Regions from separate parts of the Rhizobium sp. R693 genome, predicted to be linked through region 1. Evidence: riboswitches for the same ligand, from Rfam matches in the RefSeq annotation. Region 1 holds a riboswitch; each other region holds the start of a gene.
The links. Region 1 has a riboswitch for cobalamin ahead of bluB (5,6-dimethylbenzimidazole synthase). Riboswitches for the same ligand answer to the same signal wherever they lie in the genome.
Positions count from the first base shown of each region.

Region 1 (5,379 bases):
GCTGATTGTGCCGACATCCTTCTTGCTGCCCTTCTTGTTGGACCAGATGACGAGCGGCGTCTCATGCTCCTGTCTCATGGTGTTGACCGACGCCTTACGGGTGGCAACTTGATCCGGCATGTAGCCGGTCGCCATGTAGACGTTGCCGAGCGGCGGCAGGTGATCGCCCCAGAGCACGATGATCGTTTCGCGGTCGCGCTTCTCTGCCCAATCCATTAGCAACTTAAGGCTGTCGTCCGCTTCCTTGATGCCCTGCGTATAGGTAGCAAGCGTTGCGCGGTCTGCATCGTTCAGGTTGCCCTGTATATCGATAGTATTGCGTGCATAACGGTTCGGCTCATACGGCCCATGTCCCTGCAGGGTGACAGCAAAGAAGAAGAACGGGCGATCGATGCCGTCCGCCTCGTTCATGATTTCCTTCATGAGCGAGTCGTCCGAAGCGAAGATGCCCCGCTTTTCCATTGGAGGCATGGTCTCTTCCGAGCGGAACTGCTCGAAACCGAAGTCCTTGTAGACTTCATTGCGGTTCCAGAACCAGCCGCTGAACGGATGCAGCGAACGCGCCGCATAGCCTTCGCCACGGAAGAACGTGGCGAGCGAGGGAACGTCGTGACGGATGTATTGCTGATAGGGGATGCTGCCGTATGGCAGGAAGGCATTGGAAAAGCCCGTCAGCGCCTCGAATTCGACGTTGGCGGTCATCCCGCCGAACTCCGGTGAGAAGACATGGCCAGACTGCTCGGCGCGGATAGTCGGCATGGGATCGGGCGACAGGCTCAGCGTTTTCAGCCGGGTCGGATCCCAGAATGACTCGCTCATCAGCATGATTACGTCGGGCTTTTCGCGCGGGCCGCTGAGATAGCCGTAGTTGCGGCTCGGGATAGTATCAAGCGCCTGCGTGCCGAAGCCGACCGGCGCCGCCACCTCGGCCATCGGAATATTGAAGATGAAGGCGAGGATGAAGCCGTTGCTCCGGTAGTTTTCCTTTTGGTCCCACATCATTGGAACCACCTGAAGGCGGTCGCGGATGAAGGAATACTGGGAATAGTCCATCAACGACCCGAAAGCCGCGATAACAGGTAGGCCGACGCACAGCCGGCGGACGCGAGCGGTCCGTGAGAGCTGTGGGAAGTTGCGCCAGGCGAAACGCCACAAGATGACAATTGCGCCAGCGGAAAAGGCGATGCCGACAGCCATTGCAACAGCAGTCCAGGGACGGTCGCTCACCATGACAGGAAGCAGTTCCATGATCTGGCGCCCGAAAAGGACGTCGGACGGATAAAGTGGATCCGAAAGGTAGTGTTGCTTCTGGTTGGATACGATGGCGGGGACGATCACAATCGGAAGAACGATCAGCGCTGAAATGAACCGTCGGCCCAAGGCGGCGTCGAGCGACAGCATCAGCACAGTCAACATCACAACGGTCGTCATGCCGGGACGCACCGGCGATGTCAGGAATTCGCGAACGTCAGTCAGCCCATCGCGGGCAATTATCTCTACGGTGGCCGTAGTGAGAAGCGCAAGCAGGGCACAAAGAACGGCGCTGAGCGCCGTGCGTATAGCAGGCGATCGGATGCTTCCTCCGAAATCGGTGGAAAGCGACGCAAAGCGCGCTGCCGCTGCAGACCTCATTACCAACGCGATCAACCGGAAAACTCCAACGTCATAAAAGCTTCACTGAACTGTCACATCCTCGTCATGAACGCTAGATGAACCGTTAGGTTTCGCGCATTTGTGATTGGGGGATAAGGGCCGATCGCTCCAAAGACATTCCTGGGCCGAACCTGGCCAGGCGCATTTGCTTGTGCTGAGTGGCGGGCCGTCGTAGGTCTGACGGAGACGATGTCAGGAGGATTCAGATTGCGCAGTTCCGTCGAGATCTACAACATCAGGATAGGCGAGGCACGCGTCGTCTGGCAAACGACGCAGCTTGTGGAGGCGCCCAACTTTGCGCCCGACGGCAGCTATCTTCTGTTGAACGGCGACGGACTTCTGTACCGTCTGGCGCTTGATGGTTCAGGCAGGGTCGAGAAAGTCGACACCGGTTTTGCCAAAACGTGCAACAACGATCATGGCATTTCGCCCGATGGCCGGCAGATCGTCATCTCCGACAAGACCGAGTTCGGGAAGTCGACGATTTATGTGCTTCGGGCCGAAGGCGGGATGCCACGGCTGGTGACGCAAAATCAGCCGTCCTATTGGCACGGCTGGTCGCCTGACGGAAAACAACTGGCCTATTGCGGCATCCGCAACGACTTGTTCGATATCTACACGATTTCCGTGGATGGCGGCGAAGAACGGCGGCTGACACACGGCGAGGGACGCAACGACGGGCCGGACTACTCCGCTGACGGCCAATGGATCTACTTCAATTCCAGCCGCACCGGCCTCATGCAGATCTGGCGCATCCACCCGGACGGCACTGGCCTCGACCAGATCACCAGCGACAATTATGGGAACTGGTTTGCCCATCCGTCGCCCAACAACGACAAGGTCCTCATCCTTTCCTACGACCCGGATGTTTTCGACCATCCGCGCGATCTCAATGTTCGTCTGCGGCTGATGGATATGGACGGGGGCAATCTGACGACACTCTTCGATCTCTTCGGCGGGCAGGGCACAATCAACGTGCCCAACTGGTCGCCGTCCGGCGATGAGTTCGCCTATGTGCGTTACCACCCTGTCTCTGGGTGAAGGATTGCGTCGAGCGATTTTTGCGGGCATAGAGCTTTCGTCAGGTGCCCGTGTTAGGCGGGAGAATCGGGAATTCGGTGAGAGACCGAAACGTGCCCAACGCTGTAAGGCTGACGACTGCCGCAACACGCCACTGGCCCAGCGCCGGGAAGGCGCGGCAGTTGGATGACGCCAAGTCAGAAGACCGGCCCGACATCATAGACTGACCCGCGTGGACGGCGGGCGGTTGTGTTGTTGGGGATAGACGATGCGACCAGACCATTCAGGCTCCCTGTCGGGAGCTACAGCCTTTTCGACCGAGGAACGTGACGCCGTTTACCGGGCGATCTCAACGCGCCGCGACGTCCGTTCGGAGTTCCTCCCGGATCCGATACCGGACGACGTTGTCAGCAGGCTTCTGACGGCCGCGCACCATGCGCCGTCCGTGGGATTCATGCAGCCCTGGAATTTCATCCTGGTTCGCGATCAGCAGGTGAAGGAGGCGGCGTGGCAAGCTTTCAATCGCGCCAACCGTGAGGCTGGCGAGATGTTTGAGGGCGAACGACAGAGGCTGTACCGGTCGCTGAAGCTCGAAGGTATCCGAGCCGCACCGCTCAGCATCTGTGTGACCTGCGATCCGGATCGCTGCGGTGATATCGTTCTCGGCCGAACGCATAACCGGCGAATGGATTCTTACTCCACGGTTTGCGCCGTGCAGAATTTGTGGCTCGCGGCCCGAGCCGAAGGCGTGGGGGTCGGCTGGGTGAGCATCTTTCACGAGTCCGATATCAAAGAGATCCTCGGCGTTCCGGAACGGGTCGAGATCGTTGCCTGGCTCTGCATCGGCTATGTCGATCAGCTCTATGACCAGCCGGAACTCGCGGTCAAAGGATGGCGCCAGCGCCTGCCGCTGGAGGAACTGGTGTTCACGGATCGCTGGGACAGTTCGCTGGACTGAGGGCGGCTATTGTTGCTGCGGCTGAGGGCCAGGCTTGGCGGGATTCTTAAGGTCGATCGTGCCCTGGTCACCGGCTAGGAACTGCGGGCCGATCTGGCGCACCTTGTTGTTTGCCGGATCGTATGGCCTGTCCGGCACTTGCGGCTGCGGTGCAGCCGGGGCGGCGACCTTGCTCTCCGGCTCGGGCTTCTTGGTTTCGATCGTGGTGATCGATCCTTGTTGCGGCGGTTCGCTGATCGATTGGCTATTCCTCATCTGTTCGTAGTAAGCGTTTAGATTGCAACTGCAGGACGATTTTTCGCCCGGCTTACGGTTCTTGTAGGCGAAAGCATTCGGCATTGCGCTGTAGGGGGCGCCCGTCGACGCCGAAATCATCTGTGAGGTCTCGGTGCTGGAGACGTCATGATAGAAGAGCTCGGTGTCGATGCCGGGACACATCTTCGAGCAGGTGTCGGCATCGCGGGCGAAGTCCTGCGAGGTTGCGTTCGAGCTTAGCGGAAAAAAGCCTCCGTCGCAGGTGCGTACGCAGACGGTGTTCAGATGAGAGAGCGTAGACATGCCGAAACCGTATCGACGCTGGTTGGGATCGCCACCTAGAGGTATGAAGGTGTCGTTTCGCATCGCCTGATCTTCGATGCTCGGCGGCGGAGCATATCCATCGGCGCGATCCTCAGGCCACTGCTCCTCGTTGCAGCCGTTGTCGTCGAGCGCGGCAAGCAGTTCATTTCTCGTGCGCGCATCATCGCTCTGGCCGCGCAGTTCGTCGCGCCGCTGCTGCAGATAACGGATGTTGTCGACCATCTTGGTTTCCGCGCGCTCGAGCTCGCCGCAGTAGCCGTCATCATCCCCGATCACGACCATGCTGCCACTTGTGCAGCCGTTTTGGCGCAGATCGCTACGGAGTTTGCGAAGCTCAAGGTTCTGTTCGGCAATAGCACTGGCGAATTTGCGCACCTCGGGCGTGCTGCCGATGATTTGTGGCAGATCGGCAAGGCGGGCGCGAAGGTCACCGCAGATCGCCGGCATCTGGGCTTGGGTCGGGCCGGTGAGTGCAAGGGCGGTTGCGAGTGACAGAATCCAGCGGTTCAAGGCATCGTCCCATCGGTGAGCAGGTCATAGGGCGCGGCATCCCGCCGCGCCTTCATTGCTAGCCCGTTTGTCTTAACAAGCTGCGGTCGGAATCTTACCGCATTTTCTCGATCTGCCGCAAATCACGCTGGCTGTGAAGCCTCGACGACGGCGAGAGCTGCCATGTTGACGACGCCGCGCGAGGTCACCGAGGGCGCGAGGATGTGCGCCGGCAGCGCAGCGCCAAGCAGGATCGGCCCGACATGCAAGCCGTCAATCATCGACTTTACGACGCCCAGAGTGATGTTGGCCGCGTCGAGGTTCGGGAAGACCAGCAGGTTTGCTTCGTCGTGCAGGGTCGTGTCGGGCATGACGCGCTTGCGCAGGGCATCGGAGATCGCGCTTTCGCCATGCATTTCGCCGTCCACTTCGAGATCCGGCGCGGCTTCGCGCACGAGCTTCAGAGCGGCACGCATCTTCGTCGCGCTTTCGGACTCACGGGAACCGAAGTTCGAGTGGGACACAAGAGCAGCGCGCGGCGTAATGCCGAAGCGTCTGATTTCCTCGGCAGCGAGAACCGCGGACTCGGCAATCTCTTCCGCGCTCGGATTGAAGGTGACGTAGGTGTCCGTGAAGAAGGTGGCGCCGCGTTGTGAAATCAGCAGGCTGAGTGCCGAGAA
Region 1 is NZ_LOKY01000034.1:113,226-118,604, reverse strand. Features, by position in the region: gene ATY79_RS21270 (LTA synthase family protein) at 1-1,632, opposite strand, end outside; gene ATY79_RS21265 (TolB family protein) at 1,861-2,694, shown strand; cobalamin riboswitch at 2,720-2,902, shown strand; gene bluB (5,6-dimethylbenzimidazole synthase) at 2,942-3,631, shown strand; gene ATY79_RS21255 (DUF2865 domain-containing protein) at 3,638-4,720, opposite strand; gene ATY79_RS21250 (NADP-dependent malic enzyme) at 4,843-5,379, opposite strand, start outside.

Region 2 (5,379 bases), on a different contig from region 1:
GGCCTTCAAGTCTCGTTAGTAACATCTATCACCTGAGCGCCGAACGCATCGACGCTCGCCGGCGGAGAGAATTCAATCCTTCGCATATCCGTCCTGCGTTGCCTTCAGGAGGTTGTTGCGTAGCCGCACCACGGACTTCTGGACGACCGGAAAGTCCTCGCCGAGGCCGGTTGCCTCGACCAGCGGCGCGCCGGGGTCCGCCGCGACGAGATCGCGTCCGGCTGCCGTCAGGCTCAATCTCACCTGCCGCTCGTCGGCGGGATCGCGTCTGCGTTGGATATAGCCCAAGGTTTCAAGTTTCTTGAGCATCGGCGTCAGCGTGTTTGATTCCAGGAAGAGCTTTTCGCCGAGCGTTCCCACGGTCTGGTCGTCCTTCTCGGAGAGGGCGACCATTGCGATGTATTGTGTGTAGGTCAGGTTCAGCTTGTCCAGGATCGGCTTGTATGCGCGGCCAAAGGCCAGATTTGCCGAGTAGACCGCGAAGCACAGAAAGTTCGAAAGCTTGTTGCTCTTGCTGTCGCTCTCGCCGGAAGAGGGCATCCCTGTCTCCGGGTTCTTGGCGGTTTTGGATGCGGACATGGGAGATCCTATTCGATTGTTCGTCATGTCTTTTATATAAATCGCATCCGATTAAATCGCAATGGTATTGACAGCGGGTTTTCATTGGCCTAATTAGATCGCATCCGATTGAAGCGGATACGAGTAGTTAGCGCAACCAGAAAGGATTGTACCATGACCGAGAAGCTCCTCTTTACCGGCAAGACCCACAACAAGGGTGGCCGCGACGGCTTCACACGCAGCAGCGATGGCGAGCTTGACCTTCAGTTGTCACAGCCGCACCCGGCCGCCGAACGCCTCTTCGGCGCTGCATGGTCTGCTTGCTTCATCGGCGCCATTGAGGTCGCTGCAGCGCAAAGAAAGATCAAGCTGCCCGTTGAGCCTGAGATTGACACGGAAATCGATCTGAACGCCGACGGTGGTTCATACTTCCTGCGCGCACGCTTGAACGTGAGCGTACCGGGCATCGAGCGTGATGTCGCGGAGGAACTCATCCACGCAGCGCATGAGATCTGCCCTTACTCCAAGGCAACGCGGGGCAACATCGACGTGGCGCTCACCCTCGTTTGACCAGGTGAGAAGGCTCTCTGCGAGAACCGATCCAAGGTATCGCCAACACCATCATGAAGCAGGATGCGCGCCGCCTTCAGTGAAAATCGTGGCCGCATCCCGAGCAACCTCAAGATGGAGGATGTCATGACAGCTCCAGCATCATCGATCACATGGCATAGCCTGCTTGGCTCCGCGGCGGTTGCCGGTGTCTTTGGCAACGGTAATCCAGCCAAGAGATTTCGAGAATTCACCGGGATTGAAGGAGAACAAGAATGCGTGACATCGTCGAATTGCAGTTCGATCTCACCCCTCCCACTCGGGAACTGATGCAGCAGCTTGTGGCGGACCTCAGCGAGGAGGATCGGCATCTGCTTTTGGAACATGGTGAGGAGGCGCCGTTCTGTGGTGTGTTTCTCCACGAGCGACGCGAGGGGCTTTATACCTGCCGGCTCTGTGGGCTTCCCCTGTTCAAGGCAGTTGCGAAATTCGAAAGTGGTACAGGCTGGCCGAGCTTCACTGCCCCGGCAGCCGACGACCACCTGCGGCGCGTTCGTGACACCCGGTACGGTATGCTCAGGACAGAAATCGTTTGTGCGCGTTGCGGCGCGCATCAGGGACATGTCTTTCCTGACGGCCCACCTCCTACAGGTGAGCGCTTCTGCATAAACTCGGGCTCGCTCGAATTCACCCCGAATGGACAGCCGCTTCCTGACAAGCTTGCACGTGGCCGTCCAGAAGGAGAGCCAGCACGATAGATGCGTGCCGTGCTTGAGCGCAATCGTCGGCGTCGAGACGGCGATTGCTCCGGCAAGCAGAGCACTTTTAACCGTTCATCAACGCTGATGGGCGACTTCCTCGCGATTTGTTGTAAATGGCGTGCAGCCTAGGCTGGAGATGATTGCGCTATGCATCGGTCCGGCTATTTTGGCCGCATCATCTCGGCGCTTGTGGCAACACTTCGCGCGCAATCGGGGCAGGGGTTATGAAGGCGGCGTTCCATATGACGTTGGGGTTTTTCGCAGTCCTTTTGCCGGCGACGGCTTTAGGCCAGTCAGGCGGTTGGCAATCCAACGGCAGTGGTACGAGCACGTGGCATGTGTCGCCATCGGAAGGTACCTGCAACGTCAGTCAGGCGCAGAACCGGGCCCGCCGCGCCGGCATCTACCGCACGGATCTTGTCTATCGCGACGAGAACGTTTTGACGCTGAGGGGATTGACCGAATGGGGCGATCGCCGCGAGATCACCTTCGCCAACATCCGCGGATGTCCTGAAGTCGGGTTTCAGGATATGCAGCAGAGCCAACCCGGACGGGCGCCGACCAACCGCTGACTTGACGTCGCGCCGCTCGCCAGCGTAACTGAGCGCGACGGTTCCCCGAGGACGACTCTGAGGGGATTAATAGGGAACACGGTGAGGACCCAAGAGGGACCAAAACCGTGGCTGCCCCCGCAACTGTAAGCGGATTGCCGCTCATCCAAGGGCCCTTGGGCCATGCCACTGCGACGAAGTCGCGGGAAGGCAGATGAAGGCATATATCCGTGAGCCAGGAGACCTGCCGTCAATCACGATCCAATCACCCGGGCGGGGATGCCCGGAAAGGAACAGACATGATTGACCTGCGCCTCCACCGACATAGAGCACACATCCGTCTCGATTGGGTTTTCCGCCGCTAGCGTTAGCGCGGCGTGCCGTCATTCTTAGCGGTTGCGCCGGCAATAAACGCTGGTTCCTTCCTCCCAATCGAGATCCCTATGCGTAAATTTCTTGCAGCCATTGCACTTGCCTTCGGCTTTGCCGGCTTGACAGCGCCAAGTCTCGCCGCCACCCAGTACCCATTGATCATCAACAATTGCGGCCGCGAGGTCGTCTTCGACAAGGCGCCGGCCAAGATCGTATCGATCGGTCAGGGGATGAGCGAAGTTCTTTTCTCGCTCGGGTTGGCGGATAGGATTGCCGGAACGGCAGTTTGGGTCGGCCCGGTCTTGCCGCAATATGCCGAAGTCAACGCCAGGATCAAACGGCTTGCCGACAACGATCCGAGCTTTGAATCCGTCGTCGGACGGGAGCCGGATCTGGTTGCCGCCGAGTTTGAATGGCACGTCGGCCAACAGGGGTCTGTCGGCAAGCGAGAGCAATTTGCCGAACTCGGCATCAACACCTACATCGCGCCGGCGGATTGCGTCGCCAAGATCAATGCCGACAGCGGCGACGGCGTTCGCAAGGAACTGTTCACGATGGACCTGATCTATCGGGAGATCGCTGAACTTGCCGAAATCTTCGACATCAAGGAACGCGGCGATGCGCTCATTGCCGAACTGAGGCAGCGCGAAGCGCGGGCGGTCGCATCGGTTGCAGGCGCCGCTGCGAAGAACCTCCCGGTCGTCTTCTGGTTCTCCAGCAAGGAAGTCAACGGAGATGCATTCATCGCCGGAAAGAACAGCGCCCCTGCCTATATTCTGAAGACGCTCGATGCGCAGAATGTGGTTGCGACAGAGGAGGAGTGGCCGCTCGTCGGCTGGGAGACGATTGCGGAGGCCAATCCGGCTGTGATCGTTATCGCGACGATGGATCGGAGACGGTATGCGGCCGATGACCCTGCGGTAAAGCTCGACTTTCTGGCAAAAGATCCGGTCACGAGCCAACTCGATGCCGTCAGGAACAAGCGCTTTGTCATGATGGATGCCCAATCGATGAACCCGACGATCCGGACGATCGACGGCATCGAGATACTGGCGAAGGGCATCAATTCCTTCGGTCTGGCGCAGTGAGCGGCGCCGTTCTCAAGCAGCAGCAATGGTGGGCGCATGCTGCGCTCGTCATTGCTGCATTCTCCTTGCTCGCGCTGATGATCGGTCTTGCTGTTTCGATAGGGGAAATATCGATCCCGCTGGCGACGACCGCGAAGGCCGTGTCGAACCGCCTGTTCGGTTCGGTTTTCGAGCTTAGCCGCATTCATCAAGGCATCATCTGGGACTATAGATTGAGCCGTGCGTTGGTAGCTGCAAGTGCCGGGGCGTCCCTCGCGCTCAGCGGGGCAGTTCTGCAGGCATTGCTGCGCAACCCGCTAGCGGAACCCTATGTGCTCGGTGTTTCCGCAGGAGCCTCGACCGGCGCGGTTTGCGTGATGCTGCTCGGCTTCGGCTATGGTGTTCTGAGCCTGTCAGGTGGCGCGTTCATCGGCGCTGTTGTCGCATTCCTGCTCGTGGCCTTTCTTGCGGCAGGCGCCGGAGGTAGCAGCGAGCGCATCATTCTTTGCGGCGTCGCCGGGTCGCAACTCTTCAACGCAGTCACGTCCTATATCGTCACGACTTCGGCAAATGCCGAGCAGGCAAGGGGCGTCATGTTCTGGTTGCTTGGGTCGCTGAGCGGCGTCCGCTGGCCTGACGTCTATCTGGTCGTGCCGGTGACGATGTTCGGTTTCGCCGTTTCGCTGTTCCATGTGCGATCGTTGGATGCGTTCGTCTTCGGAACGGATGCAGCGGCATCGTTGGGCATTGCGGTCAGGCGCGTGCAGGTGGTGCTTCTTGGAACGACGGCGTTGATGACCGCAACCGTAGTCAGCATGGTTGGCGCAATCGGTTTTGTCGGGATGGTCATCCCGCATGCCGCGAGGTTCCTCGTCGGGGCCAGGCATGATCGCCTGCTTCCGGCGACCATGTTCGGCGGCGGGATCTTCCTAATCGGTGCCGACATCATCTCGCGGATCATCATCCCGCAACAGGTCCTGCCGATCGGGGTCGTCACGGCCTTGTTCGGTACACCGGCCTTTGCGGTCATCCTGTATCGTGCTCGGAGGACCGCATGAGCATCAGGCTCGAAGATGTAAGCTTTGCAGCAGGCAACTCGCTGATCGTCAACGGCGTCAGCCTGACGGTGCAGACAGGAAAGGTTCTAGGCCTGCTCGGGCCGAACGGATCCGGCAAGTCGAGTCTGTTGCGGCTGATCTGTCGTTTGCGCAAGGTGCGCAGCGGTATTATCCGCCTGGGCGAGAGCGACGTTACGACCTTGGCGCGGAGCGATCTCGCGCGCCGCATTGCTTTCGTCGAGCAGCAGGCCACAACCGAGACGCAGTTGACGGCAAGGGATGTTGTACGCCTCGGTCGCACGCCACATCGCGGCGTCCTTTCACCCCTGGGAGTAAAGGACGATGCTGCAGTCGATGAGGCGCTGTCCCGCGTCGGCATGGAAGGCCGAGCGACGCAACTTTGGCAGACGCTCTCCGGCGGCGAGCGCCAGCGTGTCCATATCGCGCGTGCCCTTGCGCAGAG
Region 2 is NZ_LOKY01000049.1:52,898-58,276, forward strand. Features, by position in the region: gene ATY79_RS29290 (MarR family transcriptional regulator) at 73-579, opposite strand; gene ATY79_RS29295 (organic hydroperoxide resistance protein) at 733-1,128, shown strand; gene msrB (peptide-methionine (R)-S-oxide reductase MsrB) at 1,383-1,865, shown strand; gene ATY79_RS29305 (hypothetical protein) at 2,093-2,440, shown strand; cobalamin riboswitch at 2,462-2,686, shown strand; gene ATY79_RS29310 (ABC transporter substrate-binding protein) at 2,863-3,879, shown strand; gene ATY79_RS29315 (iron ABC transporter permease) at 3,876-4,916, shown strand; gene ATY79_RS29320 (ABC transporter ATP-binding protein) at 4,913-5,379, shown strand, end outside.
Region 2: another riboswitch for cobalamin. It lies ahead of ATY79_RS29310 (ABC transporter substrate-binding protein); the one in region 1 lies ahead of bluB (5,6-dimethylbenzimidazole synthase).

Region 3 (5,379 bases), 130 kb from region 1:
CGCGGGCTTGATGACATCAAACACGCTTTCCAGAATGCCCTTCGACACCGGATCCTTGAGGCTGTAGGCGAATACCGGCAACGGCCGGATGCCTTCCGAAAGCAGCGTGTCGACAAGCGCTTCGACCGGCCTTGTCTCGCCGCTTTGCACAAGCGCGCGATAGAAGCTGATAGCGACCGTCGGGAGACGCGAGCTTTCCCGAGGTGAGCGAAGCCGCTCGTCGCAGGCCGCCGCCCTCCACTCGTCGACCCCAAGCACGCCCTTGCCCGGCCACCATATGCCGGCCTTCATCAGCGGCGATGCAGCTTCCGGCTTTTCCGCGCCAGACAGCATCGCACCGGCATAGGCGAGAAATGCCCGCGAATTGCCGTCGCCACCCTCGATGAGATAGGCCCAAAGCGCGTTCAGATCCTCAAGCGGAACATTCGAAAACGGCGTCAAACCCGCATCGGGCTTCGAATCTCCCGGCAACACGGCGATCAGCGCGCCGGTTCGCGCCGCGGCGGCATGGAGCGCTTCCAGTGCGTAGTGGAAGTAGCTGGCACCACCCAGCGCCCTGACGACGATCAGCTTCGCATGACGAGCTGTCCGCTCCACATAGGCATCGACCGACATCGGATGCTTGAGGCTCATCAGGCTTGCGAGCCGCAGCGAGAATCCGGCCCCCGCTTCGTCGTAAGCTGCGGCCATCGCTGCGAGTTCGGTATCGGCAGCCGACAGGAACAGGACATCGCCGGGAGACTGACCAAGATCGATCGCCTCCTCGCCGTCGCTGATCGTTCCCTGCTGTGCCAGAAGCAGATGCATCGGTCTGCCTTATGCCAGCGTTTCGATCGCCTTGCGCACCGCCGCTTCGTCCATTTCGTGCAGGCCGATGACGACGAGGCGGGTGCCGCGCGCTTCACCGGACGCCCAGGCGCGATCGAAATAGTGGTCGATGCGGCTTCCGACCGCCTGCAGTTGCAGACGCATCGGCTTGCCGGGAACGTCGACGAAGCCCTTGAGCCGCAGCACGTCATGCTCGCCGATGATGCCCTTCAGCGCATCCACGAAGGCCGCAGGGTCGGCAACCGGGCCAAGCTCGACCACGAAGCTGTCGAACTCGTCATGGTCATGCTGCACGCCGTCCTCATGTTCGAGCTCGTGGTGGGACTTGCGATTGACTACATCGTCTTCCGTTCCGACACCGAGCCCGAGCAGCACGCTCGCCGGGACCTCGCCGTTGCGCGCCTCGATCATCACGGGCTTGCGGGCGATGCGCGAAGCGACCTCGTCCCGCACACGGCCAAGGCCGGCGGTGTCGAGAAGGTCGGTCTTGTTGAGCACGATCAGATCGGCGCAGGTCAACTGGTCCTCGAAAAGCTCCTCGATCGGGCTCTCATGGTCGAGCGACTCGTCTTCCACGCGGCGGGCCTCGACGGCATCGTGATCGTCGGCAAACCGGCCAGCGGCGACCGCGGCGCTGTCAACGACGGTAACGACGCCATCGACAGTGACCTGCGTGCGAATGTCCGGCCAGTTGAAGGCCGCAACGAGCGGCTGCGGCAGCGCGAGGCCGGATGTCTCGATGACGATATGGTCGGGGCGCTGCTCGCGCTCCAAAAGCTTCGTCATCGTCGGGATGAAGTCGTCGGCGACCGTGCAGCAGATGCAGCCGTTGGTGAGCTCGATGATGTCGTCCTCGGTGCAATTCTCGGCGCCGCAGCCCTTCAGCACCTCGCCGTCGACGCCGAGATCGCCGAACTCGTTGATGATGAGCGCGATCTTCTTGCCGTTGGTATTGGAGAGCAGATTGCGGATCATCGTCGTCTTGCCGGCGCCGAGGAAGCCGGTGATCACGGTCGCCGGGATTTTCTGCTGGTTCATGAAATTCAACCCTTCATCTTCAGCGGCAGTCCGGCCGCGATAAAATACACATCCGCGGCCTGAGCCGCGATCATTTGATGCAAGCGGCCGGCATGATCCCGGAACTCCCGCGCCATGCGGTTTTCTGGAACGATGCCGAGGCCGACCTCATTGGAAACGATGACAAGGCGCGCACGCGCCGTCGGCAGATACGCGGCAAGCGAGGCAAACTCGGCCTCCGTGTCGCGCTCCTCCATCATCAGGTTGGTGACCCAAAGCGTCAGGCAATCAACAAGGATCGCTCGTCCCTCGCCATCGATCGCCCGCACGCAGCCGACCAGATCAAGAGGCTCTTCGTGGGTCTGCCAGAGATCGCCGCGATCCGCCTTGTGCTTGTCGATCCGGGCGCGCATCTCGTCGTCCCAGGCGCGACCCGTTGCCACGTAATGGCGCTCCAAGCCGCTCGAGACGACTACTTGCTCGGCAAAGCGTGACTTTCCCGAGCGCGCGCCGCCCAGGACAAACGTCGCGCCGGATGATAGAGGGATCATCGTAGATGCTGTCCGATCTGCGGAAGCGATCCGCAAGAAACCGGAACGGCTGCAGAGCGCAGCCGGCAAATCTGTCTTTCAGCCATGACAACCTCCGTGCTGGCAGCGGGCATCGCCCAGGAATGGGCTTCTCGCCCGGCACGGTTGGCAGGTCTCCTGGCTCGCGGGTTTTGGCCGCGACCGGGGCAGACCGGAAACCGGTCGCCCCAGATCGTGCCAGCGGGTCTTCCTCGCCTTCCCGGCTGCATTTCATGAAAAGGCGGACGATTCGTAGACGCAAGAGGCGTCCTGCCCCGGTTGATCATGATGCACTGCCAGTGACTTTTCCGTCGCCACTTTCGCGCCACCCGCCTGCACCATCGCAGACTGTCAGTGACACGAAACCAACGTCGGACGGAAAACCCTGACCGCTCTACAGTCGCGGGGTCGGCTATGATAGCGGTGCCCTGATTGGGTCCACCGCTTCACATTCCCTTTTCATCCGCACCGATTCAACCGGTCCGGAACCATCCGTTATGAATTCATCGTTAGGCAAGGCCACTGGCGAAGTCAATCAAGCCGTCGCTGAGCGGAATGCCAATGCATGCCTAAAACCGCACCAAGACGACCTTCTCTACCAAATTTATCGTCTTTTATCAGTAGTTTACGTCACAAATAATTATTGCCGGCGCCGGGCTTTTGCCGCAATTGCGTCGCAAGCGGGTGGCGCCATTGGCTTGCCCTTCCCTCACCGCACTTGATCGCGCCTATACCTGCCTATTTTCCTGTCATGCTCCTAAAAACCAATATCCGCCGTTTCGGTCCGTTTCATACCCTTCTCGATATCGGGCGGATGCGCGCTCTGCTGCGGCGCAGCGAGATGGGGATGGTCATCGCCGGCGCGATGGTCGGGGTAATCTCCGGCCTGGCCGTGACAGGCATGAGCCTCGTTTCCCGCGAAATGCACAGCCTCATCTTCGGAATCAGCGACGTCGACAGGTTGAGTTCGTCGCAGATCGACAACAAGCTCGTGTTGCTGACCGCACCCGTTTGCGGCGGCTTGCTGCTCGGGCTCTTGCTGTTTGTGCTTGCCAAGACCCGCAAGAAGCCAATGGTGGACCCGATCGAGGCAAACGCGCTGCATGGCGGTCGGCTATCTCTCACCGATAGTATTCTGGTCGCGGTCCAGAATCTCATTTCGAACGGCTTCGGTGCGTCGGTCGGCCTGGAAGCCGGCTACACGCAGTTGGCGGCAGGGCTGGCCTCTAAACTTGGCCTCAAGCTGCAACTTCGCCGCTCGGACCTACGTGTTCTCGTCGGATGCGGTGCGGCGGGAGCCATTGCAGCCGCTTTCAACGCACCGCTGACGGGCGCCTTCTATGCATTCGAACTCATCATTGGCTCCTACACCATCGTTTCGCTGACGCCGGTCGTCGTTTCCGCACTGGTCTCGACGCAGATTGCGCGTCTGCTCGCCGGCAGCGATTTCCTGATCGACGTCGGCAGCTTCGGTACAGTCATGCCAGCCGACTATGTACCGGCCCTCCTCCTCGGCGCGTTTTGCGCGGGCATCGGGATCATGATCATGCAGGGCGTCGCCTGGATCGAGGAATTGGCTCGCAGGAGTTCCATCACAACGCCGCTGCGTCCTGCCCTTGGCGGCATCGTCGTCGGTCTGCTCGCGCTGATCACGCCGCAGGTGCTGTCAGCCGGCCACGGCGCGCTACACCTCAATCTCGGACGCGATATCGCCATCCCGGCACTTGTGGGTCTCTTCCTCCTGAAGGCCTTCGCCTCCGCTATCTCAATCGGCTCCGGCTTCAGAGGCGGCCTGTTCTTCGCGTCCCTGTTCATGGGGGCGTTGGTGGGGAAACTCTTCGCCTATTCCGCACCCTACTTCGCTCACGCCACGCTGACACCCGTCATCTACGCCGTCGTCGGTATGAGCTCGCTTGCGGTCGCCGTTATCGGCGGGCCACTGACGATGACCTTTCTCGCGCTCGAAATTACCGGCGACTTTCCAATTACCGCGCTGGTGCTGGCGGCAGTCATCACGTCCTCGCTCGTCGTGCGCAGCACCTTCGGCTACTCCTTCGCAACATGGCGCTTCCACCTGCGCGGCGAGAGCATTCGCAGCGCTCACGATGTCGGCTGGATCCGCAACTTGACTGTCGACCGCCTGATGCGCGCCGATGTTAAGACGGCCAACGCCGCCCTCACCATCGACGAATTCAAGGAACGCTTCCCCATCGGTTCGGCACAGCGCGTGGTCCTGGTCGATGATACAGGCAAATACAGCGGCCTCGTTCTCGTCCCGGACATTTACGCAAACCTGACCGACACCGACGAAACCGGCAAGGATCTCAGCGAATTCATCCGCTACAAGAACGATTTCCTGCAGCCGCAAATGAACGCCAAGCAGGCAGCCGCCATCTTCGACAAGACCGAAAGCGAAGCCCTCGCCGTCGTCAACAATCTGATTGAGCGCAAGGTCGTCGGGCAGCTGAGCGAGGCACATACGTTGCGCCGCTACAGCGAAGAGCTCGATCGCCGCCGCCGTGAAATATCCGGCGAGATCTAGCCAAAGAGCTCGTCAAGCCAGCGTCGGTCAAGACATGCTTCCAGCTCGGCTGCGACGTCGTCCAGAGCCTTCTCGACGCTGGCACGATAATCACTCGTCTCGCCGGAAAGGCCGAAACTCCGGAGCAAACGAGATCGATAGAAGTCGCTTGCGAAAAGCCCATGCAGATAGGTTCCGACAATTCGACCGTCTGCAGATACCGCACCATCCGGCTTTCCATCAACGATTGCGAACGGCCGGCCACAATCTTCTCCGGCCGTGATGCCAAGGTGGATCTGATAGCCGGAAAGCGGGGAACCGTCCTCCACCGCTGTCGCAACACTGTTGCGGACGGTCTTTTGAGGCGCCATCTCCGTCTCCACGTCAAGCAACCCGAGACCCGCCACCTCCGTCGCATGCCCCTCAATACCCAGGGGATCATGC
Region 3 is NZ_LOKY01000034.1:244,853-250,231, forward strand. Features, by position in the region: gene cobN (cobaltochelatase subunit CobN) at 1-807, opposite strand, end outside; gene cobW (cobalamin biosynthesis protein CobW) at 817-1,866, opposite strand; gene cobU (bifunctional adenosylcobinamide kinase/adenosylcobinamide-phosphate guanylyltransferase) at 1,872-2,396, opposite strand; cobalamin riboswitch at 2,525-2,922, opposite strand; gene ATY79_RS21920 (chloride channel protein) at 3,166-4,956, shown strand; gene ATY79_RS21925 (cobyric acid synthase) at 4,953-5,379, opposite strand, start outside.
Region 3: another riboswitch for cobalamin. It lies ahead of cobU (bifunctional adenosylcobinamide kinase/adenosylcobinamide-phosphate guanylyltransferase); the one in region 1 lies ahead of bluB (5,6-dimethylbenzimidazole synthase).

Region 4 (5,379 bases), on a different contig from region 1:
TGGCGAGGTCGGCTCGGTGAGCCGCATCCTCAAGCGCTTCTCGACCCTGCTCCCAGCGATCGTAACCGACGCTTGCACCGACTTCGACGGCGAACCCGTTGATATGGATGGGCCGTGTTACGGCCTGAATGAGCAAACGCGCAAAGCGTTCCTCGTGCTTGGAGGAGAGGCCAAGGGCAACGACGACGAACTCGTCGCCGCCGAAACGATAGACGCAGTCCGCGTTTCCGATCGCGCAGATCCGCTTTGCCACTTCGACCAGAAGGGCGTCACCGCCATTGTGGCCTACAAGGTCATTGACCTTCTTGAAGCCATCGAGATCTATCGAGAAGATTGTAACGTTCTGCTCCCACTCGTCGCCTTCGAGGTCGGTCTTCGTCCTCCGGGGAAGGACTTTCCGCTCGAAAGCATAGCGGTTCGGAAGTTTGGTGAGGTGGTCGTGGGTTGCTGTCCAGTCGGCCTTGGTCTGGGCACTGGCCCGCAGTTCCATCTCCTTACGCAGGTCGACAATGCGCAGGATCGAATAGACGAAGCTCATCGCGCCACCGATGCCGAGCGCGAGGACTAGCTTGTCCGCGCCATAGTTCTCGTAAGCGCCGACGAAAGCGACGAGCCAGTTATCCAATTCCAGGATCGCGCCGAAGAGCCACAGCGTTACTCCCAACGCCATGACCAAAAGGCATTGCCTTCCGGCTCTGCTCTGGAAGAATACCGGCATGCTTCACCCATCTCCACCTGAGCGCCGGTGTATCATTGAAGTCTGAAGCGTTTGTTGAAACCAAAGGGCGAATTCTTGGTATCTGCGCCCGCCGAGAGCGGAGAGGCGGTTCGACAGGCGAGCGGTGCGGCCGCCCGCCTGTCGTTCTCAAAGCCGGATCATTAGGGATGCGCCGATGACGAGCAGAAGCAGGGTAACGGCGGCGGTCATACGTAGCAGGCGCGTGCGCCGCATCTGCGCGCCGCTCCAATCATAGGGCATGCTTGGTCCTCCCTGGGCAAGGAACACGGCCCGAACGTGTTGGGCCGGAAACCTATGGCATGGTTCGCTTGCGTAAGGCTGGCCTAAATTAACGCCCGGAAAATTAGGCGGCCGCGCCTTCGACGCGCAGCGACCACCTATTGCCATTGCTGGTCATGTGAACGATGGCCAGCGGTTCGATATCGGCGATCCAGAAGGAGGATACCGGCGCCTGCAGAGTGTTGATGATCGCTGCCCTGATGACCGCGGCATGAGTGATGGCGACGATATGGCCACCGGCCTGCAGGCGCTGGTGCATCCAGGCGTTTACACGCATGCAAACGGCGGCGATTGCCTCACCACCGTGCGGTGCTTCCTCCGGCCGCGCCATCCAGGCGGCAAGATTTTCCGGTTCGGCTTGCTGGATCTCGGCAATCGAGCGTCCCGACCAGCGGCCAAAATCGCAATCGGCGAGCGCCTCGGAGAATTCCGGTTGCAGGCCAAGTGCATCGGCCGTCTGCCGCGCGCGCAATGTCGGGCTGGCGAAGACGCTGTCGACGCGCCCGAGGCGGGGGGCGATTGCCTGAGTGGCAAGGATTGCCTTCTCGTTCAGCGGCTCGTCTTGCGGGAACCGCGCTTCGCGGTTGGCGGCAGTCGAACCATGGCAGATCCAAGTGAGGCGCGTCATCACGTTGGTTGTCTCCGGATAACGGGGAAGGTGGCCTGTCGCTGCATGAAGTCTCGTTGACAGGTTCGAAGCCGCAGATATAACGGTTATGTTGTGGGTTTGGAAACCGGTGAAATTCCGGTGCGGTCGCGCCACTGTGATCAGGATGAGGATACCTCGGACTGGAAGTCAGACCCTGCCACGCAATAATTCTCGACTGAACGCGTCATTCCAGGAGGAATTCATGTCTGACACCACTTTCGCGCCCGTCGCCGCACCTGCTCCGATTCCCGTTGCCGAGCTTTTGCCTTGGGCGATCTTTGGCGGTTTGCTGATGCTCATCGCCATCTATTTCGTCGGCACCGAAGAGGGCGCAATGGCGCTTTTCAACAGTATGTACGTGCACGAGTTCGTGCATGACGGCCGGCACCTCCTCGGCTTCCCCTGCCACTAAGGGGAGTTCCGGACATGGTTGGAAGTCTTTTGCTTCGCGGAATGCTCGCGGGGCTGATTGCTGGCGTCCTCGTTTTCGCGTTTGCCCATACCTTCGGCGAGCCGCTCGTCGACCGAGCGATCGCGTTTGAGGAAGCGGCGGCCCAAGCGGCGGGTGAAACCAGCGAGCCTGAAATCGTCAGCCGTGCCACGCAAGCGGGCCTTGGCCTCCTGACTGGTGTGATCGCCTACAGCGTTGCCGTCGGCGGCTTGTTTGCCCTCGTCTTCGCTTTTGTCCAGGGACGCTTCAGCAATCTTGGCGTCCGCGGGACCTCTGCCGTCATCGCCATTGCGGCCTTTGTCGCCGTGGTTGTCGTGCCCAACATCAAATATCCGGCCAATCCGCCGGCAGTCGGCAATCCCGACACGATCGGCGTCAGGACTGAACTGTTCTTTCTGATGATCGTCGTATCGATCGCTGCGCTTGTTGCGGCAATTGCGCTTGCCCGCCGCCTGACCCCGCAGTTCGGCGTCTGGAATGCAGCAATCGCAGCGGGTCTTGCCTACGTCGTCTTCATCGGCCTCGTTCAGTATCTGCTGCCGCCGATCAACGAGGTGCCGGAGAACTATTCCGCTGTGGTTCTCTGGCATTTCCGCACGACTTCGATCGGTATGCACGTGATCCTCTGGGGCGTTCTTGGCCTGGCCTTCGGTATTCTCGCAGAGCGCAAGCTCGGTGCCGCTCCAAAGCCACGTGCTCGCGCGCCGGCTTTTCATTGATTGGAGAGAAGGCTCCGGCGCAATCAGGAGCCTGTCCCCCGCGATGTCCAGCCGGCGTTCCATTTTCCTTGTCGCCATGATCGCGTTGCTGCCGCTTTGGCCCCTGGCAGCCGACGCACACCAGCGGAGTGGTAGCGGTCCCCATACCGGCATTGCGATCGCCGAAATCTCACACGGCGAAATGATCATGATCGCGGAGTATCGCGATCGGATCATCGATCTCGCGGCACGCGCCACGGATACGAACGAGCCGTTCCGACGCGTGCTGAACTATGCACAGATCCAGCACGCCTACTGCTTCTGGGGCAAAATGCCTGGCAGCGTAACGGATGAGGGGAGCCCGTTCAACGAGTGCTCGCATGCCTATCTCGCGGCAACAAAGGCCGTGCTGCTATCGATGCGGGGCATGGGCGGCGAGGCTGCCGAAGCCGAGGCGATCGTCTCGGCGATCGATGCCGGCATGGTTCTACGCGGCTTGGCGCTGATCACCTGCCAATTCAGTGGTGAGGCGTTCAATACTGCGGACATCGTTCACCCGGCTTGGCGGGACGTTCCGCTGCATCCTGCCAGCATGGCGACGTTGACGGCGCTCGCGGCGGCAATTCTGGCGCTCGTCTATTGCGGACGGTGCCTGGTTCGGCGGATCACGCCCTAGCTTTTCTCGACATCGCGGTCGAAGTGCGTTGCAACCAGCATGGCTGCAAGGTGGACGGTGTTCTTCGCACCGTAGCGCTCCTTCATGCGCTCCAGGCGGTGCTCGACCGTTCGGTGCGAAATGCCAAGATCGGCGGCGATCTCCTTGGCCGTCGCGCCTTCGGTCAAGAGCTGGATCACCGCTTCGTCAGTCGCATCCATGCGGGCCTGCTGCTGCGGTGGGTTGAACATGAAGCGGCCGTTCGAAATAGTCAGGAGCCAGGATGGCCGCCGGGCTGTTGTCTTTTGCGGGAGGACCAGTCGCTCGTATTCGAGGTTGACGCCAAGCACCCTCGTCTTGACCAGTTCCATCGATGGTTTCTGTGTGGCGATCACCTCGCGATAACGCGGGATGACGGCTGTTTCCATGTAGGTGCGATCCTTGAATTCGCCGATGCGCTGATCGGCGAAGAGCTTATTGATGTTCAGAAGGCGTGAACTGAAGCCGGACGGTCGCACGACTTTCAGTTGCCATTGTAGTGGATCCTCACCGTCCAGAACGACAAGTGTCATCCTCATCCTGATCGTCAGAAGGTCGATGACGTCACGATAAATGTTTTCCGGCGCGGCGGGCGTCTGCGATGTGGTATGCAACCATGCGTCCAGCAGCTTCTGCGTGACAGTATGAAATGAAGTGTCCTTGTTCATCAACCCATAGGCGATATCTGGAATCGTTGGGTCACAACAACCCAAAATGGGCGTCGGTTCAATAGGCGATCGTGCCAAAATCGGCGTAAGATATTAATTTGAAAAATATATCGCTTTTTGCATCTATTTTGAAGTGAATCCGCCGCAGTGAAATTTGCACGTTAAGCGGGCTTTTAGTCGGCTGTGGATGGTGACGGCAAGCTAGCTGGTGAAACTATAGCGGGCAGGTCGCCGTCGCGACACCGCCATCAGCCGCCGAAATAATCGCGACTGGTATCACTCCTCCGAGTATCGCTGCTCGCGCCAGGGATCGCCGTACATGTGATAACCGTTCTTTTCCCAGAAGCCCGCTGCATCGGCCGCCTGAAGCTCAATGCGCCGCAACCATTTCGCGCTTTTCCAGAAATAGAGATGCGGAACGACGAGCCGCATGGGACCGCCGTGATCGCGCGTCAGCGGCAATCCTTCCCAGGAAGTTGCAAGGATCGCATCCCCTGTAGCGAAATCGGAGAGCGGCAGGTTGGTCGTGTAGCCATCATAGCTTGTCAGCATGACGTAATGGGCTCCCGGTTTCGGCATGGCCTGATCGAGTAAGTCGCGGGTCGAAACACCTTTCCATTTGTTGTCGTAGCGCGACCACGTTGTTACGCAATGAATATCGGTGATTTTGGTACTCTGCTCGAGGGCCAGGAAGGCCGTCCAGGTAAGATCAAGCGGGGTTTCGACAAGCCCACGAACTTCCAGGCGCCAGGTGTCGGTGGAAATGATGGGCTGCTGGCCGAGATCGAGGACCGGCCAATTCTTGACGAGGTGTTGGCCAGGCGGCAAGCGCTCGGTTTCCGGGCCACTGATACGGCCAGTCAGGAATTTTCCTTCGGAGGCCCATCTGCGCTTCGACGTGGTAAGCTTGCTGTCTGTCGGGGTTTGATCGTCGCTCATCGATGGCCCTTTCGCGGTCGCGGCGATTAGGGCATTCGCCTTTGAGGACTGTCAAGCGTGACATTGGCTGGCAGGTGCCGCGAGGGGAGGCCGCCCCGAGCGCGCCTGTTCTCAGCCGGATGATGCCGCAGCGAAAACCGCCAACTGAGCGGCAAATGCACGCTTGTACGCCGGCCGTGCCTCGCCGCGCGCGACATAGGCGGAGAGATTCGGATAATCGTCGAGCATGCCCGATCCTTTCACCCTCAGCAGCACCGATACC
Region 4 is NZ_LOKY01000021.1:28,960-34,338, reverse strand. Features, by position in the region: gene ATY79_RS17380 (EAL domain-containing protein) at 1-718, opposite strand, end outside; gene ATY79_RS17375 (histidine phosphatase family protein) at 1,083-1,646, opposite strand; cobalamin riboswitch at 1,690-1,841, shown strand; gene ATY79_RS17370 (CbtB domain-containing protein) at 1,870-2,079, shown strand; gene ATY79_RS17365 (CbtA family protein) at 2,094-2,837, shown strand; gene ATY79_RS17360 (hypothetical protein) at 2,881-3,492, shown strand; gene ATY79_RS17355 (helix-turn-helix transcriptional regulator) at 3,489-4,178, opposite strand; gene ATY79_RS17350 (sulfite oxidase-like oxidoreductase) at 4,455-5,117, opposite strand; gene ATY79_RS17345 (glutathione S-transferase family protein) at 5,229-5,379, opposite strand, start outside.
Region 4: another riboswitch for cobalamin. It lies ahead of ATY79_RS17370 (CbtB domain-containing protein); the one in region 1 lies ahead of bluB (5,6-dimethylbenzimidazole synthase).